One region of the Noviherbaspirillum cavernae genome, then DNA from elsewhere that is predicted to be linked to it. Evidence: predicted binding sites of a transcription regulator. Region 1 holds the regulator's gene; each other region holds the start of a gene.

Evidence for each region. Region 1 encodes sigma-54, which starts transcription at its own class of promoters, with help from an activator protein. Its sites were predicted from a motif close to TGGCANGNAANCTGCTTT; they were not measured.
Region 2: the regulator sigma-54 is predicted to act here: its motif matches at 2,210-2,227, upstream of D3870_RS14645 (choice-of-anchor L family PEP-CTERM protein).
Region 3: the regulator sigma-54 is predicted to act here: its motif matches at 2,335-2,352, upstream of D3870_RS14435 (PEP-CTERM sorting domain-containing protein).
Region 4: the regulator sigma-54 is predicted to act here: its motif matches at 2,052-2,069, upstream of atzF (allophanate hydrolase).

The regions. Positions count from the first base shown of each region.
Region 1 is NZ_QYUN01000002.1:3,403,449-3,407,617, forward strand. Features, by position in the region: gene lptC (LPS export ABC transporter periplasmic protein LptC) at 1-190, shown strand, start outside; gene lptA (lipopolysaccharide transport periplasmic protein LptA) at 228-794, shown strand; gene lptB (LPS export ABC transporter ATP-binding protein) at 796-1,536, shown strand; gene D3870_RS15915 (RNA polymerase factor sigma-54) at 1,547-3,022, shown strand; gene hpf (ribosome hibernation-promoting factor, HPF/YfiA family) at 3,152-3,508, shown strand; gene D3870_RS15925 (enoyl-CoA hydratase/isomerase family protein) at 3,707-4,169, shown strand, end outside.
Region 2 is NZ_QYUN01000002.1:3,141,810-3,145,978, forward strand. Features, by position in the region: gene D3870_RS14625 (glycosyltransferase) at 1-12, opposite strand, end outside; gene D3870_RS14630 (hydrolase 1, exosortase A system-associated) at 1-830, opposite strand, end outside; gene D3870_RS14635 (hydrolase 2, exosortase A system-associated) at 827-1,678, opposite strand; gene D3870_RS14640 (acyl carrier protein) at 1,675-1,926, opposite strand; gene D3870_RS14645 (choice-of-anchor L family PEP-CTERM protein) at 2,297-3,076, shown strand; gene D3870_RS14650 (hypothetical protein) at 3,302-3,637, shown strand; gene D3870_RS14655 (hypothetical protein) at 3,875-4,169, shown strand, end outside.
Region 3 is NZ_QYUN01000002.1:3,087,938-3,092,106, forward strand. Features, by position in the region: gene mutL (DNA mismatch repair endonuclease MutL) at 1-343, shown strand, start outside; gene miaA (tRNA (adenosine(37)-N6)-dimethylallyltransferase MiaA) at 356-1,309, shown strand; tRNA gene D3870_RS14430 (tRNA-Met) at 1,413-1,489, shown strand; gene D3870_RS14435 (PEP-CTERM sorting domain-containing protein) at 1,709-2,287, opposite strand; gene D3870_RS14440 (DUF2855 family protein) at 2,521-3,627, opposite strand; gene D3870_RS14445 (TetR/AcrR family transcriptional regulator) at 3,656-4,169, shown strand, end outside.
Region 4 is NZ_QYUN01000003.1:424,130-428,298, reverse strand. Features, by position in the region: gene D3870_RS20450 (DUF3348 domain-containing protein) at 1-484, opposite strand, end outside; gene D3870_RS20445 (hypothetical protein) at 789-989, shown strand; gene D3870_RS20440 (DUF3820 family protein) at 1,074-1,286, opposite strand; gene arfB (alternative ribosome rescue aminoacyl-tRNA hydrolase ArfB) at 1,359-1,769, opposite strand; gene atzF (allophanate hydrolase) at 2,091-3,902, shown strand; gene D3870_RS20425 (GntR family transcriptional regulator) at 3,929-4,169, shown strand, end outside.

The sequences.
Region 1 (4,169 bases):
ACGGCTGCAGGTCAAGTCGGAGTACATGCTGATCCTGCCGGACGACGACGTGGCGAAAACCGAGAAGCCGGTCCAGATCACTCTGGGCGAGTCGACCCTGAACGGAATCGGCATGTACGTCAACAATGCGACGCGCGAATTGCGCCTGTCGAGCCGGGTGCAAGGCAGCTACCATGCGCCGGTTCGCTGAACCTGTACGACACGATGCACCACGAAAGAAATCCTTCATGAAACGTTTTTTGTCCTTGCCGCGACTGCTGCCGCTGTTGATATTCTCGATGGCGATTGCAGGCGTTGCGCACGCCGAGAAGGCAGACTCGCTGAAGCCGACCAACGTCGAGGCGGACCACATGGCCTATGACGACGTGAAGCAGATCAACACCTTCACCGGCAACGTCATCCTGACACGCGGCACCCTGATCATGAAAGGCGCGAAGCTGGTCGTCACACAAGACCCGGCAGGCTATCAATACGCCACGCTGTGGGCTGCGCCTGGCAAGCTGGCTACGTTCCGCCAGAAACGCGATGGCGGCCCCGACCTGTGGATGGAAGGGCATGCCGCTGACCGCATCGAATACGATAACAAGACCGAAGTGGCGAAGCTGTATTCGAAGGCGATGGTGCGACGGCTGGAGGGAACCAGGGCGACCGACGAAGTGCAAGGCGAGTTCATTTCGTATGACAGCCGCGCCGAATTTTTCACGGTCAACAACACTGCTACCGGCGAGAGCAAGCCGGGCGGCGGCCGCATCAAGGCCGTGATCCAGCCGCGCACCGAAAACAAGGGCAACTGACATGGCAAGCACACTGGTTGTCCGCGGCTTGCAGAAGAGTTACGGCGCGCGCCAGGTCGTGCGCGACGTCTCGCTGCAGGTGGCAAGCGGCGAGGTGGTCGGCCTGCTCGGCCCCAATGGCGCGGGCAAGACCACCTCGTTCTACATGATCGTCGGCCTGGTACCGTCGGACGCCGGCGAGATCGACCTCGACGGCAACAACATTTCACGCCTGCCGATCCATCGCCGCGCAGTGCTGGGCCTGTCGTATCTGCCGCAGGAAGCCTCGGTGTTCCGCAAGCTCACGGTGGAAGACAATATCCGCGCGGTGCTCGAGCTGCAAACCGAGAATGGCAAGCCGCTGTCGAAGGCTGCCATCGACAAGCGATTGAACACTCTGCTGGCGGAACTGCAGATCGAAAAGCTGCGCGAGAGCCAGGCGCTGTCGCTGTCCGGCGGCGAACGGCGACGCGTCGAAATCGCGCGCGCGCTGGCCACCAACCCGCGCTTCGTGCTGCTGGACGAACCGTTCGCCGGCGTGGACCCGATCGCGGTGATCGAGATCCAGCGCATCGTCCGCTTCCTCAAGGAACGCGGCATCGGCGTGCTGATCACCGATCACAACGTGCGCGAAACGCTCGGCATTTGCGACCGCGCCTACATCATCAACCAGGGCGCGGTGCTGGCATCCGGCCGCCCCGACGACATCATCGCCGACGAATCGGTGCGCCGCGTGTATCTGGGCGAACACTTCCGGATGTGATGGCCGACAGATGAAACAGACTCTCCAACTCCGCATCTCGCAGCACCTGGCGCTGACACCGCAGTTGCAGCAGTCGATCCGCCTGCTGCAACTGTCCACGCTCGAACTGCATCAGGAGCTGGAACAGATCCTGTCGGAAAACCCCATGCTGGAACGCGTCGACGACCCGCTCGACCACTCCCTGCGTTTGCTGGCCGACGGCGCGATCAGCCCGGGCAGCACCACGCCGGAAGCGCCGTCAGCCCCCGATGCGAAATCGTCGTCCGACGAATCGGAAGGCGCGTTCGAAGGCGGAGAATCGTCCGAAACATCGAGCGCCAGCGACTCGGAGTGGAGCTTCGACGACGTTGCGCGCACTTCCAAGGCGCCGGAAGACGACGATGCGCGCCCGCAGCTCGAAGCGCACGAGACGACCTTGCGCGAGCATCTGCTGGAACAGGTCCGCGTCACGGTGCGCGAAATGCGCGACCGCGCCCTGCTGGAACTGATCATCGACGCGCTGGACGACAACGGCTATCTTGAAGAACCGCTGGAAGAAATTCACGCCCGCCTGCCCGAGGAACTCGGCATCGAACTGGATGAGCTATCGGTCGCGCTCAAATTGCTGCAGAGCTTCGAGCCGGCCGGGGTCGGCGCGCGCAATGCCTCGGAATGCCTGGCGATCCAGATCAGGCGCTTCCCCAGGGTGCCGCTGGTGACACGGCGCATGGCCCTGACGATCGTCGAGAAGCATCTCGCGCTGTTCGCGCAGCGCGATTTCAACAAGCTCAAGAAGGCGCTCGACTGCGATGATGAAGACTTGCGCGAGGCGCAAGCGGTCATCAAGAGTTGCAACCCGCATCCCGGCGCAGCCTTCGCGTCCGACGCATCGGATTTCGTGGTGCCGGACGTGATCGTCAAGAGAACAAAAAACGGCTGGCAGGTCATGCTCAACCACGACGTCATGCCGCGCCTGCGCGTCAATGCGCTGTACGCCAACATCCTGAAGCAGAACAAGGGCGAGGCCTCGCTCAATTCGCAGCTGCAGGAAGCCAAATGGCTGATCAAGAACATGCGGCAGCGCTTCGACACGATCCTGCGCGTTGCGCAGGCGATCGTCGACCGCCAGCGCAACTTTTTTTCGCACGGCGCGGTGGCAATGCGTCCCCTTGTCTTGCGTGAAATAGCTGATACACTGGGTTTACACGAGAGTACTATTTCTCGCGTGACAACTCAGAAATACATGCTTACTCCGCATGGAATGTTTGAGTTGAAATACTTCTTCGGGAGCCACGTCGCGACTGAAGCCGGGGGGGAAGCCTCCTCGACCGCGATACGAGCCCTCATCAAACAGTTGATAGGAGCAGAAGACCCCAAGAGTCCATTCTCAGATAGCAAAATAGCGGAGATGTTGGGGGAACAAGGCATGGTCGTGGCGCGTCGAACCGTGGCAAAGTACCGCGAGGCCCTGAAAATTCCTCCCGTTAATCTGCGCAAATCGCTGTAATTCCTGCAATCGTGTTGAGCTTTACTGTCGTTGCGTTTCAACGTGGCCGCTTATGAAGTGCAATCATTGAACTCCACGTGATCAAGCCATGTTGCGAACCTCCAGCGGCAATATCCATAGGAGCGCTGTATGAATCTCACAATCAGTGGACATCACCTCGAATTGACACCTGCTATCCGTGAATACGTGCAAAACAAGCTGGAGCGGATCAAGCGCCACTTCGATCATGTCATTGATATTGCCATCATCCTGGGCGTGGAAAAGCCCTCGGACAAGGACAGGCGACAACGAGCCGAAGTCAATGTTCGCCTGAGAGGAATCGTGATACACGTGGAGAGTTTTGCGGAAGACCTGTACGCTGCGATCGACTCGCTGATCGACAAGCTGGACCGCCAGGTCCTGAAGTACAAGACCAAGGTGCAGGACCATCAGCATGAAACGATCAAGCGCATGCCGGAAGCACCTGCCGCCGACGCGACATCGTAAGAAATCATCCTCGCCGGGAACCACCCGGCCAACGGCAAATCAAGGGCGCATACAAGGCGCCCTTTTTGATTTCCGGCCTCCCTTGATGGATGAGTGGATTGGCATGGAAATATCGAATCGGCAAGGGCAAACATGTTGCCTGTAGACATTGTTCAATGTCGATAGAATAGGTCCTTCCCATCGCTCACTCATCACCCCATGACCGACCATATTCGCTGCGAAATCCGGAACCGGATTGGATACCTGCATCTCGAGCGCCCGAAGGCGCTGAACTCTCTTTCACTCGACATGGTGCGGGCATTGACCCAGGCCCTGCTGGCGTGGCGCGACGATCCGCGCATCAGCGCCGTCCTTATCCAAAGCACCAGCGAGAAAGCATTTTGCGCAGGCGGTGACATCCGTTTCTTCCACGAAGTCGGCAACGCAACGTCAACCGGACACAGTGCCCTGCTGGAGGATTTTTTCAGCGAGGAATATGCGCTCAACCACCTGATCCATCATTACCCGAAGCCGTATATCGCCATCATGGACGGCATCGTCATGGGTGGTGGCATGGGGATCGCACAGGGCGGCGACGCCAACCGGATGCGCATCGTCACGGAACGCACGAAGATGGCCATGCCCGAAGTCAATATCGGACTCTTCCCCGACGTCGGCGGCA
Region 2 (4,169 bases), 260 kb from region 1:
TCGTGTGTCCATGCCGCAACCTGATCCCGCCACTCGCGCCGCGCGAATGTATGGTTCGCAAGCGGCAAGTCATGGCGTTGCACGCGCCGCGACTTCAGCAATCCTTGCCAGTCACGCGAGCCGTCGGCCAGTTCGAGGAACTCCTTGGCAGTCAGATCGTTGCCGCTCAGGATCAGCAGCACCCGTCCATCGAAACGACGGAACCCATCGAGCATGCGCTGCGGCAGCGGAGCATCGCAGGCCGCGCCCATGGTCCCGCGCTGCCGGCCGAACCCTTCACGGACCAGTGCCGAAAACGAGCGCGCCGCTGCAAGCCAGTCGAATCGCCCGCGCAGCACCTTGTCCCACAATGCGCGCTCGAAAAAGCGGCTGCGGTAGTAATGTTTCAGATACGTCTTGGCGATTCCCTGCTCGGTCCTGACCCAGGGATTGAGCAGCACGAGTCCCGTGACGCGGCGATCCTGATGCGCGTAAAACAGCGCAGCCGAGGCCGCATCGCACAGGCCCCAGATCACCACTTCGGCAAGGCCCGGCATCGTTTCGGAAAATTTGTCGATTGCGGTGCGCAAATCATCGCCCACATCCTCGAAGCTGCGCGCATCGCCGCCGCTGTCGCCCATGCCGCGATAATCGAACCGGAAAACCGGAATCCCGCGCGCCGCCAGAAAGCGCGCAAGCAGCGTGAACTGGCGATGGCTTCCCGCCCGGTACTGGGGCCCGCCGACCACGATCAGCACGCCGCGCGACACCGGCTGCCGCGGAAGGCTCAGGATTCCGCAAAGCTGCGCGTCATGGCACGCGAAGCCGACGGCGCTTTCCGCGCAACTCATGCATGCACCGGATGGAAGATTGCCGCCGTGGCGGACAACAGCTCGGGGCACTCGGCAATTTCCGGCGCGGACCAGAACGGCGCGCCCTGCACTGGATGCAGCCGGACGTCAGCGCCTTCGTCGCGCCATGCCGCGATCAACTGCGCACTCGCGTGCGGCAGCGGACGGTTCGCATCGGCCGAAATCTCGAACCAGTGAATCGCACTGCCAATCCCGCTCCATGCCGCGGCATCGAGCGTGTCAATCTCCGCCGCCAGCGCCGGCGCGATGTCATACCCCGCGATTTCCAGCGCCTCGCCGCGCGCCAATGCATCGCGCAGCGCGCGCGTTCCGCCATTCTGTTCCGCACGCCCCGCCAGCATGTCGTCCGCCAGCCGCAAGCGCAAAAACTGCGTCATGAACGACTCGCCGCGCATCACGGGCTGCCACAGCACGATCGAGTCGATCGCATCCCCCCTCGACCGCGCGAAATCCAGCGCCAGCAGCGCGCCCAGACGAAGTCCCCATAAATGGACGGGAGCCGCCACGCGTTCGACCAGCCATTGTCTGGCGGCAGCCAGATCCTCTTTCCATATCTCCCATCGCGCATTGCCGAATTCACCGGCGCTGTCGCCACAACCGAACAGGTCGATCTGCAGCACTGCAAAACCGGTCGCGGCAAAGGCGCGCGCCTGCAGCGCCGCCATTCGCCTGGATTTGTTCATTTCCTCGGCAAAGGGATGGATATAAAGGAATGCACCGCGGCACTCGGTTCCTGTGGGCGGCGCGTGATAGAGGCAAAAACGCGTTCCCCGCACGGTGTCGAGGAAAAACGGTTGCATCGCAGGCAGGCCAGGGCGCTCGCTCATGCGGCGAGCTTGGCATCGACGAAGGCCGCGAGGCTGGCGAGCGTTTCGAAATGCTCGGCACTGATTTCATCGTCATGCACGACGAAGCCGAAATACTCCTCCAGCGCCGTAATCAGATGAATGACCGCCATGGAATCCAGTTCCGGCAGGCTTCCCAGCAGGGCCGAATCCGGGCCGAGGCGGCTGCCGCGATCGCCGAGATTCAAGGTATCGGCGACGATGTTCTTCACTTGTTCGATGGCTGGCATATGTGATACGGGCTGGATTCCGGCCGCTCTCGGGCGGCTGCCCCGCGTTCGGGAATTGGAAAAGCGGTGTGACGGAAATATTGACACAAGGCTAACATGATACTGCATCTTCGTTGCAGCCCGGAACCAGCGGTCGGAATACCTTGAAGCAAGGTACACCTGTACTACGACGGAGTAACCGGAAAATGCCAACGACCGCCCCCCTTTGTCAAGATTCCTTACAAAGACAAAGGCACTTCCCGAATCCCGCCGCCAAGTTGTTGATTTTCAAACATTATTAATTTGGCATTGTTTTTGCTAATCCAGCGCCCGAGCTTGCGAAAGCAGCTTTCCAACGATGGCTAATACAACACTCTTAAGGGATCAATCAATGAAAATTACTTCACTCGTCATGGCATCGATACTTGCCCTGACAACGGCCTCGGCCAGCGCCATGGTCGTGACATCGTCAACCGATGCGACCGCCCTGGCAACCGCGCTTGGCGGCTCTGGCGTCACCATCAGCAATGCGACTTTTTCCTCGCTTGCCAGTTCCACGGCGGCAGGCACATTTACCGGTGCCGCAGATGCCATCGGTTTTGACAAGGGCGTGCTGCTGACCACCGGCACCGTCAATTGCGCACCCGGCCCGAACTCGCAATCCGGCTGCGGAATCGCCGGCGGCGACACCACCTCTCTGAAATTCAAGTTCACCAGCTCGACCGGCAACCTGTTTTTCAAGTACGTTTTCGCGTCCGAAGAATATAACGAGTATGTCAACCAGTTCAACGACATGTTCGAGCTGCGGCTCAACGGGGTGAATATCGCAAAACTGCCGGGTAGCGGCGATGACGTGTCGATCAACAACGTCAACCTGAACAAGAACAGCGCCTATTTCCGCAACAATGCCACAGGCGCATCCATCCCCTCCCTGCATCTGGATACGCAATACGACGGCCTCACAACTGTCTTGACCGCTTTTGCTACCGGACTCAGCGGCACCAATGAGTTCGAGTTCCTGATCAAGGATCAAGGCGATTCGGAATGGGATTCCGGCGTATTCATCCAGGCCGGCACGTTCGCAAGCACCGATGTGCCAGAACCGGGCAGCCTCGCCTTGCTGGGCCTCGGCCTGGCCGGCCTCGTGGCTCGCAGGCGCAAGAAGGCATGACAGGCATGACGCGCGTGCAAAATTGAACCATTCGATGGCGACCTGCGGGTCGCCATTTTTTTATGCGTCAAATACGGTGCCGGATGAAAGGTGACGGGAATACTGCAACAAATGCCGGTATTTAAAAATTTGCTGAATATCAAGAGCCTGCCTGCAACCTTTGCAAGAATTTGCCCTCCAACGCATTGGAAAACAATCCGTGACCGGCAGGGAGGGGACGACACAATGACTGCAAGAAATCATTTACGCCGCAATGGCGTGCGCGAACCGGGGAAACATGCGCTTGCCTGCCCTTCCGGCAGCCTGCCATTCGGACTTGGGCGGCACGCCCGGCAGCAACTGATTGCGGGCCGCACCGGCACGATTGCCGCCGTACTGGCATTCATTGCCTGTTATGCCTACGGCATTGCCACCCATGGCGTCGTGCTTACCGTTGCGTTCGGCTGGCTGCCTGCCGCAATGGCGGCGTGGGCAACTGCCGTCGCGCTCGCTGGCGCCACGGCGGCTGTTTTGCGGTTCGCCACGCACGCATCCAGCCGCATGGCAACTCACCACTCCTGATGCCCCTCGGCGGACCGTCCGGCTCGCGCCGCCAAATGGCGGCACCGCTCTCGATGATATAATCGCCCCCATTTCCCCGCCTCCCGAGAACTGCCGCCGATTCAGCGGCAAGCCGTGGCGCAAGGCGTGAAAAGACAGCTTGAACCGGCCCGGCGGCTCCGCATTCCGCCTTCTCCCCTCCCCCGCGTGGATGCGCGATGGTCCCGATGATCGATTTACGACGAAACGAGGTTTGATATGTGGAGTCGACGTTTCCTGATTCTTCTCTTGTCGGCTGCCGTGACGCTTCCGGCATGGGCTTTCGAGCGCCCGTTTCCGCAGAACGCGCGACGCGGCACGATGACGCCCGCGCCGTATCCGGCAATCGTGCTCGACGGCGCAAAGCGTATCCTTTCACCGGGCGCACGCATCTGGAATCAGGAGAACCTGACCGAAACCCCGGCCTCGCTGCGCGGCAGCGATATGGCCGTGAATTACACCGAGAACGCGCAGGGCGAGATCGACCGCGTCTGGATACTGACGCAGGAAGAAG
Region 3 (4,169 bases), 320 kb from region 1:
CGGCTTCGACATCACGGCATTGTCGCCGACCACGCTCGCCGTCCGCGCGATACCGGCGCTCCTGAAGAATGCGGATGCACAAACGCTGGCGCGTGACGTGCTGCGCGATGTGCGCGAGTTCGGCGGCTCGCGCGTGCTGGTCGAGCGCCGCAACGAGCTGCTCGGCACCCTCGCCTGCCACACCGCCGTACGCGCCAACCGCGCCCTCACCATTCCCGAAATGAACGCGCTGCTGCGCCAGATGGAAGCCACCGAACGCGCCGATCAATGCAATCACGGCCGGCCGACCTGGGTGCAACTGGCGCTGTCGGATCTCGACAAGCTGTTCCTGCGCGGACAATAGCGTTCGCCGCCCATGCAGAAGAAGCCTCTGGCAATTGCCATCATGGGACCGACCGCCTCCGGCAAGACTGCCGCGGCGCTGGAAATCGCGCGGCACATGCCGGCCGAAATCATCTCGGTCGATTCCGCCCTCGTCTATCGCGGCATGGACATCGGCACCGCGAAACCGTCTTTGGCAGAACGCGCCAGCGTGCCGCATCACCTGATCGATATCCTCGATCCGGCCGACGCGTATTCGGCAATGCAGTTCCGGCAAGATGCATTGCGGCTGGTCGAAGACATCCGCGAAAGGGGCAAGCTGCCGCTGCTGGTCGGCGGCACCATGCTGTACTTCAAGGCGCTGCGCGACGGGCTCGACGCATTGCCGCAAGCGGACGCCGAAGTCCGCGCACGGCTCGATGCCGAAGCGGCACGCATCGGCATGCCCGCGATGCACGCCAGACTGGCCACGCGCGACCCGGAAACCGCGGCGCGACTCAAGCCGAACGATTCGCAACGCATACAGCGCGCACTCGAAATCCTCGAACTGACCGGTCAGCCGATGTCGCAGCTATTGGCCAGGACACCGAAAACCGAACTGCCCTTCGACATCTTCCCGCTCTCCCTGGAACCATCGGACCGCAGCGTGTTGCACGAGCGCATTGCGCAGCGCTTCGATGCCATGCTGCAAGGTGAGAACGGCGGCTTGCTCGGCGAAGTCAAGGCACTGCGCGCGCGCGGTGACCTGCACCCGGGCCTGCCATCCATTCGCTGCGTCGGCTATCGCCAGGCATGGGAATATCTGGACGGTACCTGCGACCTGCCGACGTTGCGCGAAAAAGGCATCGCCGCAACCCGACAGTTGGCGAAAAGACAGCTGACATGGCTGCGCTCGATGCCCGAGCGCATCGTCGTCGATTGCCTGGCACCGGATGCAACTGCCATCGTACTGAACCATGTACGCATCGCCTGCGGCAGCCCTCAATGACGACGTGCCGATTTGCCGCGACCTGCCATGAAAACGGATCAATCAATGAGCTGTCAACATCTTGACAGGGAACATCAAAGCCCGCATAATTTAGGGCTATTTCGGTGATATAGCTCAGTTGGTTAGAGCACAGCACTCATAATGCTGGGGTCGGTGGTTCAAGTCCACCTATCACCACCAAGAACACGTATCAAGAAGTTCAAAGAAGTATTGAAACCCGCGATTTCCCTAGTGAGAACGCGGGTTTTTTCTTTTTCCGCCTCCATTGCGGATCGCTGACCTCCGGCATTTTTGATGGGCACGATTGGAAGCCCCCCAAAAAAAGCAATAAGAAAATGCCGAAAATAAAAAAACCCCGCAGCGCGGGGTTAAATCAAGCACGTTTATATGTATGCGGGATTACTGCCGATACCAACGTCTGCGCATCAAACCAAGACCCAGCAGCCCCAGACCGAAAAGAACCAGCGTGGCAGGCTCGGGCACGGCATTAGACACCGCGCCGCCTTTCGTCACGAGCGCCGTCAAGGTCGAGTCGTCAAAATAAAAGTCACCACTCAAAGCCTGAATCGTCACGCCAATCTTGCCATCGGCATTAAGGTCCAAGAGCGCGGAAAACGAAAGTGCGATTGTGTTGGTCAACTCCCCAGGAACGAGAAAAAATCCATTCGGAATATTGCTTCCATTAAATATCTGAGCAGGAAGCCCGATCGAGAAAGTGTAAGTTTCCTTGCCGCCATAGTCCTTGAGATGAATGGACAGCGTTGCCGAATTCACCAAATCGTTCCCGCCCACGAAACCACCGATGCCATCGGCAATATCATGGATAAAGCTGTAGGAATTTCCTGTCGAGATGTGCTGGAGAAAGAGAGGATCAACAACGTCCGTCATTGGCACTGCGCCTGCCGTGGCGGAAAAACCCAGCGTGGAAAGAAACGCCAAGCCCAACAGGGTTTGCTTGATTTTATTGAAGATTTTCATGTTTGGTATCCCACTAAAAGAATTGATGTAAGAAACATTTCTTGTTGGTAGCAACATTTATACCAAAAGTAAAAACATGAAAATAATCAATCACTTACGAACAACAAGCGAATGCCAATCTCCTTTACTGTAAAGAAAACCGACGACCGGAGAAGCGCCCCCATCAACACCTCTTCAACGACTAACACGCGTTCTCGCACCATTGCCTTGAATTTATTGCCTCGCCTCAAAACCTAATCGAAAACGACCACATGCCCCATCCTCGGATCGATTCTGCCGCCATGCATATCTGCGATTAACTGTTGCGTTTCGGCATATCCATGACTTTCGGCAATCTTCATCCATGGCTTGTCCGAGGCGCTCACTCTTTCAATAAAACGCAGTTGGGCTTCATTGAAGCGCTGATTGACCACCTCATGCCCCCAGTCCGCATTGCGTTTGCGAATCTGCGTCGGCGCGAAATAAAACCGGGGTTCCGGCCCCGGCAAATCGGTCTTGCGCAGGAATTCCGTATTCTGCGTCGAACCCGCAAAGCAGTCATACACGAGCGCATCGCCGAAGTCATGATGCACTTTGGCCCGCAACGACTCGTCCCCTGAAAAATCCAGGTACAGCGTCGGCTGCTTGCTGTCGATCGCGCCCATCTCTTCATACGTCACGACCTGGTGATAACAACCCAGACTCTCCACAAATTCGCGATTGCGGCGCGAAGTGAGCCCAACGAGCTTGACATCGTACTTGCCGTGAAGGCAAAACGCGGTACCGTAAGCGGTCTTGCTCGATGCACTGGAGACGACGACCTGGTGTGCGCCAAAAAAACTGTTGTCCTGCAGAAAATCCGCGCACATGAAGGAGGTAATAAACAGCGGCCGTACGATTGCCTGATAACTTTCATTCGCAACCGAATACGCGGGGTCTTCCGTGCAGCGCGTGTAATGGTTATAGGCTGAGTTCAGCGTCAGCCGATGCTCGGCCCCGTCAACGAATCCGCGCTTGCTCACCCGCTCCGCCTGCATCCTGATGTGGCTCGCGATTGGAAAGTAACCATAGAAGCGCTCTCCCACTGCCACGCCAGGAACGGTCGATACAACGACATCGGCGAATCCCCATACCGGCATATGACCCCAATCGGGATCTTGCACCGGGAAGAAATCCCAGTACTGCATCACGTCGCCGAATGCCGCATAGGTGATGTTATTGGTCGTGATCGCCACGCGACCGATTTTCAGCAAAACTTCGCCATCCTTCAGCGGAAGCGGCAGCTGAAACGTTTCCACGCGAGTCTGGTTCAGCGCATTCTTGCGGGTAAGGAGCCGTGTTACAGTCAGTGCGTCGTTCATGTCATCCTCCATTTCGGTTGAAGTATTGATGGCTTCAATATACGCGCGCCGTCCGGCCTCCGGGTTCGGAAAACCAGACAAAGCCGCTGGCAGCGGGAAGAACCGCGTCAAGCCCTTGAAGCGCCCGCTGCAGGCACGCGCCAAATTCACGGTACAGGCCATTTACGACGCTTTTGTTCGGATTTGGCGCCGCCATGGCTGGGAAGGCGTCACGACGCGCGCAGTTGCGCTGGAAACCGGAATTTCAGTCGGCACGCTGTATGAATATTTTCCGAACAAGCACGCACTGCTGTCCGGCTATTTCCGGCACTACCTCGATGCGTTGCTGCAAGCCGTCGACCAGCAGGTCGTGCAGGCAATGCAGCTGACTTGGGAAGAGCGCATACAAAGATTGGTTCGACTGACTTGCGGCATGGACGTTGAGGAACTGCCGTACTTCGACTCCGCAATGCTGATGCTGGAATATCAGATTGCCGAGCCCAAGCACCATCGTCGTGCCTGCGATGAACTGTCGGCGAGATGGATCGCGACGTTCGATGCCT
Region 4 (4,169 bases), on a different contig from region 1:
CGGCAAGTTTATTGAGCCGTGGTGACGCTTTCGCAAGCGCTTCCCGCACATTGACTCTCAGGGGCTGGATGCTCAATTCCATGTCGCGTTGATGCGCTTCATAAAACCGGCGATATGGCGGGTAAGCCGTCGAGAGGTTCAGCGGAAGTTCGAGTTCTGGAATTGGCAACTTTATGTGTGTCTTGCCAGGGGTGGGCGAGCAACTCTTCGTGATCGAATTCACCAGGAGCGCCTGTATGCGGTCGAATTCGATACCGATGGGAACGCGGGCGTCGAATGGCGCTTCGGGCTGCATGTTTGGCGCGCTTGCAATGCTGTCGCTGTGCACAGCAGACAGGGTGATTGCGTCGGCAAAGTGAATCCACAGTCCCAGTTGTTCTGCAAATGCATTTCCGGGATCGACAGCATCTGCCATGTCCAGCTCAGCGAGACAACGAATGAGTTTGGAACTGTGGAAATGTGTACGCGGCAACACTCGCGCCATAGGGAAGTGCAATCAAATCGAAAAAAGCAGGGGTTGGTAGGTCACGCCACTATCCGCATGAACCCTCGTTTTTGGTAGCGAATCCGAGCCACTTTCGGAGCCCGTTTCAAGGCAGACAAGAGTCCGCGATTATATCGTGGGGTAGTAGGGAACTCAAACGAACAGGAAGCGCAAGTCCCGCCAGCAGAGACTTGACGATCTGCTATTGCACACCCGTTCCAATATCTCAATGGGCAGCGCCAGGCAAATCCGGTTACCCTGTCAGCTGATGATTGAATGTGTGGTCGAAACAAGGGTAAAGACGATGGCAAAGAAAGACAAACCAGATCCGGAAATGGTGGCGTTGATCAATTGGTGTACCGAGGTGGAAGGTTTTCTGGTCGCGGGCGGTGCAACCCTGGACCAGGCTCAGGAGCATATCGAGGAACAGGTCGAGTGGTTCACCGATCTGTTCTATGACGGCTTGACACCCGAGGAAGCCGCGAAAGAGGCATTGAACGGTTGAGCGGCTTCCGGAAGCAAGTCAACGCACGGCAAGTCCATGCGTTCCTGGCGGCGACGTCGGATGACGTGTCGTAGGCATCCTGCCTTATCGTTTGCGCAATGGGTCAAGCAGATGCCGTAGTGCGTTGTGATCCAGTTCGTACATCAGCGCTAGCAGCTCACCGATTTCCCCTCGGGGAAAGCCTTCACGCGCAAGCCAGCCGAGGTAATGTCCCGGTAAATCGGCGATCAGGCGGCCCTTGTACTTCCCATAGGGCATTTCGCGGGTGACTAGAAGCTGCAAATGTTCCGGGTTCATGTTCGGCTGCGGTGCGCGGCTGAAATTGCAATTCCAGCGAGGATAGTCGAATTGCGCCTTCCGGCCGCAAGGTCAGTCCAGTATTTTTCGTCGCATCGCCTTGATCTCGCCTCTTGTATTCTTCACTTCAAGGCGCTTTTTTTGCGAGCTGCGGGTCGGCTTCGTCGGCCGGCGCTCGCGTGGCAAGACAGCGATGCTTGCCACCATTTCCTGCAAGCGCCGATACGCTTCTTCCTTGTTCTTTTCCTGACTGCGGTGCGTCTGTGCCTTGATGATCACCACGCCGTCTTTCGTGATGCGCTGATCGCTTAATGCAAGCAAACGCTCTTTAAGATGATCGGGCAATGACGATGCGCGGATGTCAAAGCGCAAATGAATCGCGCTGGAAACCTTGTTGACGTTTTGACCGCCCGCGCCCTGGGCTCGAATTGCGATGAACTCGATTTCGTTTTCGGGAATGAGTGGAGTGCGAATGATGTGGATCCCCTGGCGGCATGGCGAACATTCTATAACCTCGGCCCGGGACAGGGTATCCGTTGTCGTTGATGAATGCCTGAGTGACAAGGCGGCGACAGAAGGGCGAATGACCGGAAGCGCCCGCTTTGCCTGATGCGCTTGTCCGATCCGCGCTGCAAATGAGATCGCGCACCTAAAAAGTGCCGGCCTGCACCAAGCTGCTCCACAAGCACGCCCCGGAAACGCAGGCTGTTGTGCGTTCTCCGCTTCCGTGTTGACACAATCCCGCATGGCGACGCATGCATGCTCTGGCATGACTCATGCTATTCCCGAAAACAACTTGTATACATGGGAGTATTCAAAATGCGGGGATGGACCATTGGCGATTGGCAGGCGGCTTATCGGGACGGCGCGACACCGTCATCATTATTGCGGACGCTGCTCGATGACATGGACAAGGAGGATGTGGCGTGGATCAGTCTGATCGATCATGCCTTTCTCGACCGGCAACTCGACGCGCTTGAAGCCAGGCGCCAGACGCTGTCCGGCGCGTCAGCCCTGCCGCTGTACGGCGTGCCGTTTGCCGTCAAGGACAACATCGATGTCGCGACCATGCACACCACGGCGGCATGTCCCGAGTTCTCGTACACGGCCACCGCGCATGCCGCAGTCGTGCAGCGCCTTGTCGATGCCGGTGCCATCGTGCTTGGCAAAACCAATCTCGATCAGTTTGCCACCGGACTGGTCGGCATCCGCTCGCCTTACGGCGCGGTGCCGAATACCTTCGACCCGGACTACGTCTGCGGCGGCTCCAGTTCCGGCTCGGCGTCGGTGGTGGCGCGCGGCATCGTGCCCTTTGCGCTGGGGACGGATACCGCCGGCTCCGGTCGCGTGCCGGCAGGATTGAACAACATCGTCGGCTTGAAACCGACCGTGGGCGCGTTGAGCGGACACGGCGTCGTGCCGGCCTGTCGCACGCTCGACTGTGTTTCCATTTTTGCGACTACCGTGGCCGATGCGGAGTTGGTGTTCCGGCAGGCGGAAGGTTTTGATGCAGCCGATGGCTACTCGCGTGGGCGTCCCGATGATGCCCTTGCCGCCTTGCCGGCCAAGCCGCGATTCGGCATTCCGGCGCGGCCCGAGTTCTTCGGCGATGCGCAATCCGAGGAGGCGTATGCGCAGGCTTTGGCGCGCATTGCGGAAACCGGCGCGGAGTGCGTGCCGCTTGATTTCTCGCTGTTCGACCAGGTCACCGCCTTGCTGTACGACGGACCGTGGGTCGCCGAGCGTTATGCCGCCATCGAAGGATTCGCAAAGCAGCATGCCGATGCCATCCATCCCGTCGTGCGCGACATCATCTTCCGCGCCCGCGAGTTTTCGGCGACGGACGCGTTCAATGCGCAATACAGGCTGGCCGCGCTGAAGCGCGAAGCGGACAAACTGCTGGCATCGGTCGACGCCTTGCTGGTGCCCACCGCACCGAGCCATTACCGGATCGACGAGGTCGCGGCAGACCCGATCCGCCTCAACAGCCATATGGGCAAGTACACCAATTTCGTGAATCTGCTGAACTGGTGCGCGCTGGCATTGCCGGCCGCTTTCCGTGGCGATGGCTTGCCCTTCGGTCTCACGCTGATCGGCCCGGCCTGGTCGGATCAGGCGCTGTCGGCATTTGGAAAGAAATGGCAGGCATTGCAGGCCTTGCCGCGCGGTGCGACAGGGGAGGCATTCGTCGCACCCGTCACGGCCGCAGCCGACTCGGAGCCGGCACCCGGATATCTGCGGCTGGCGGTGGTCGGCGCGCATTTGAGCGGCATGCCGTTGAACCGCGAACTCACCGAACGCAAGGCGGTCCTGGCCGAAGCCACGACCACTGCCGCCACCTATCGTCTGTATGCGCTGGCCAATACCACGCCGCCCAAGCCGGGACTGGTGCGCAGCAGCAGCGGCGCGACGATTGCGGTCGAGCTGTGGGACATGCCGATGCATGCGTTCGGCTCGTTCGTCGCCGGCGTGCCGGCGCCATTGGGCATCGGCACGCTGGAACTGATCGACGGCCGCCGCGTCAAGGGCTTCATCTGCGAACCCTGCGCGCTGGAGGGTGCGCGAGACATCACGGCATTTCAAGGCTGGCGTGCATATTGCAAGGCAATGGCCTAGCTTGCCCTATCCGGAAAATGTTGCCCATGATTCCCCAGCCAAAATTCGCGAAAGCGATATCCAACAGTCTCGCCTCGCAGGCGTATGCACGGCTCAAGGCCGACATCTTCGATTTTCATTTTCTGCCGGGCGATCGATTCAGCGAAAACGAAATCAGCGAGCGTCTGCAGATGAGCCGCACGCCGATCCGCGAAGCGCTGTTTCGCCTGCAGCGGGAAGGGTATGTGGAAGTCCTGCACAAGAGCGGCTGGCAGGTCCGTCCCTTCG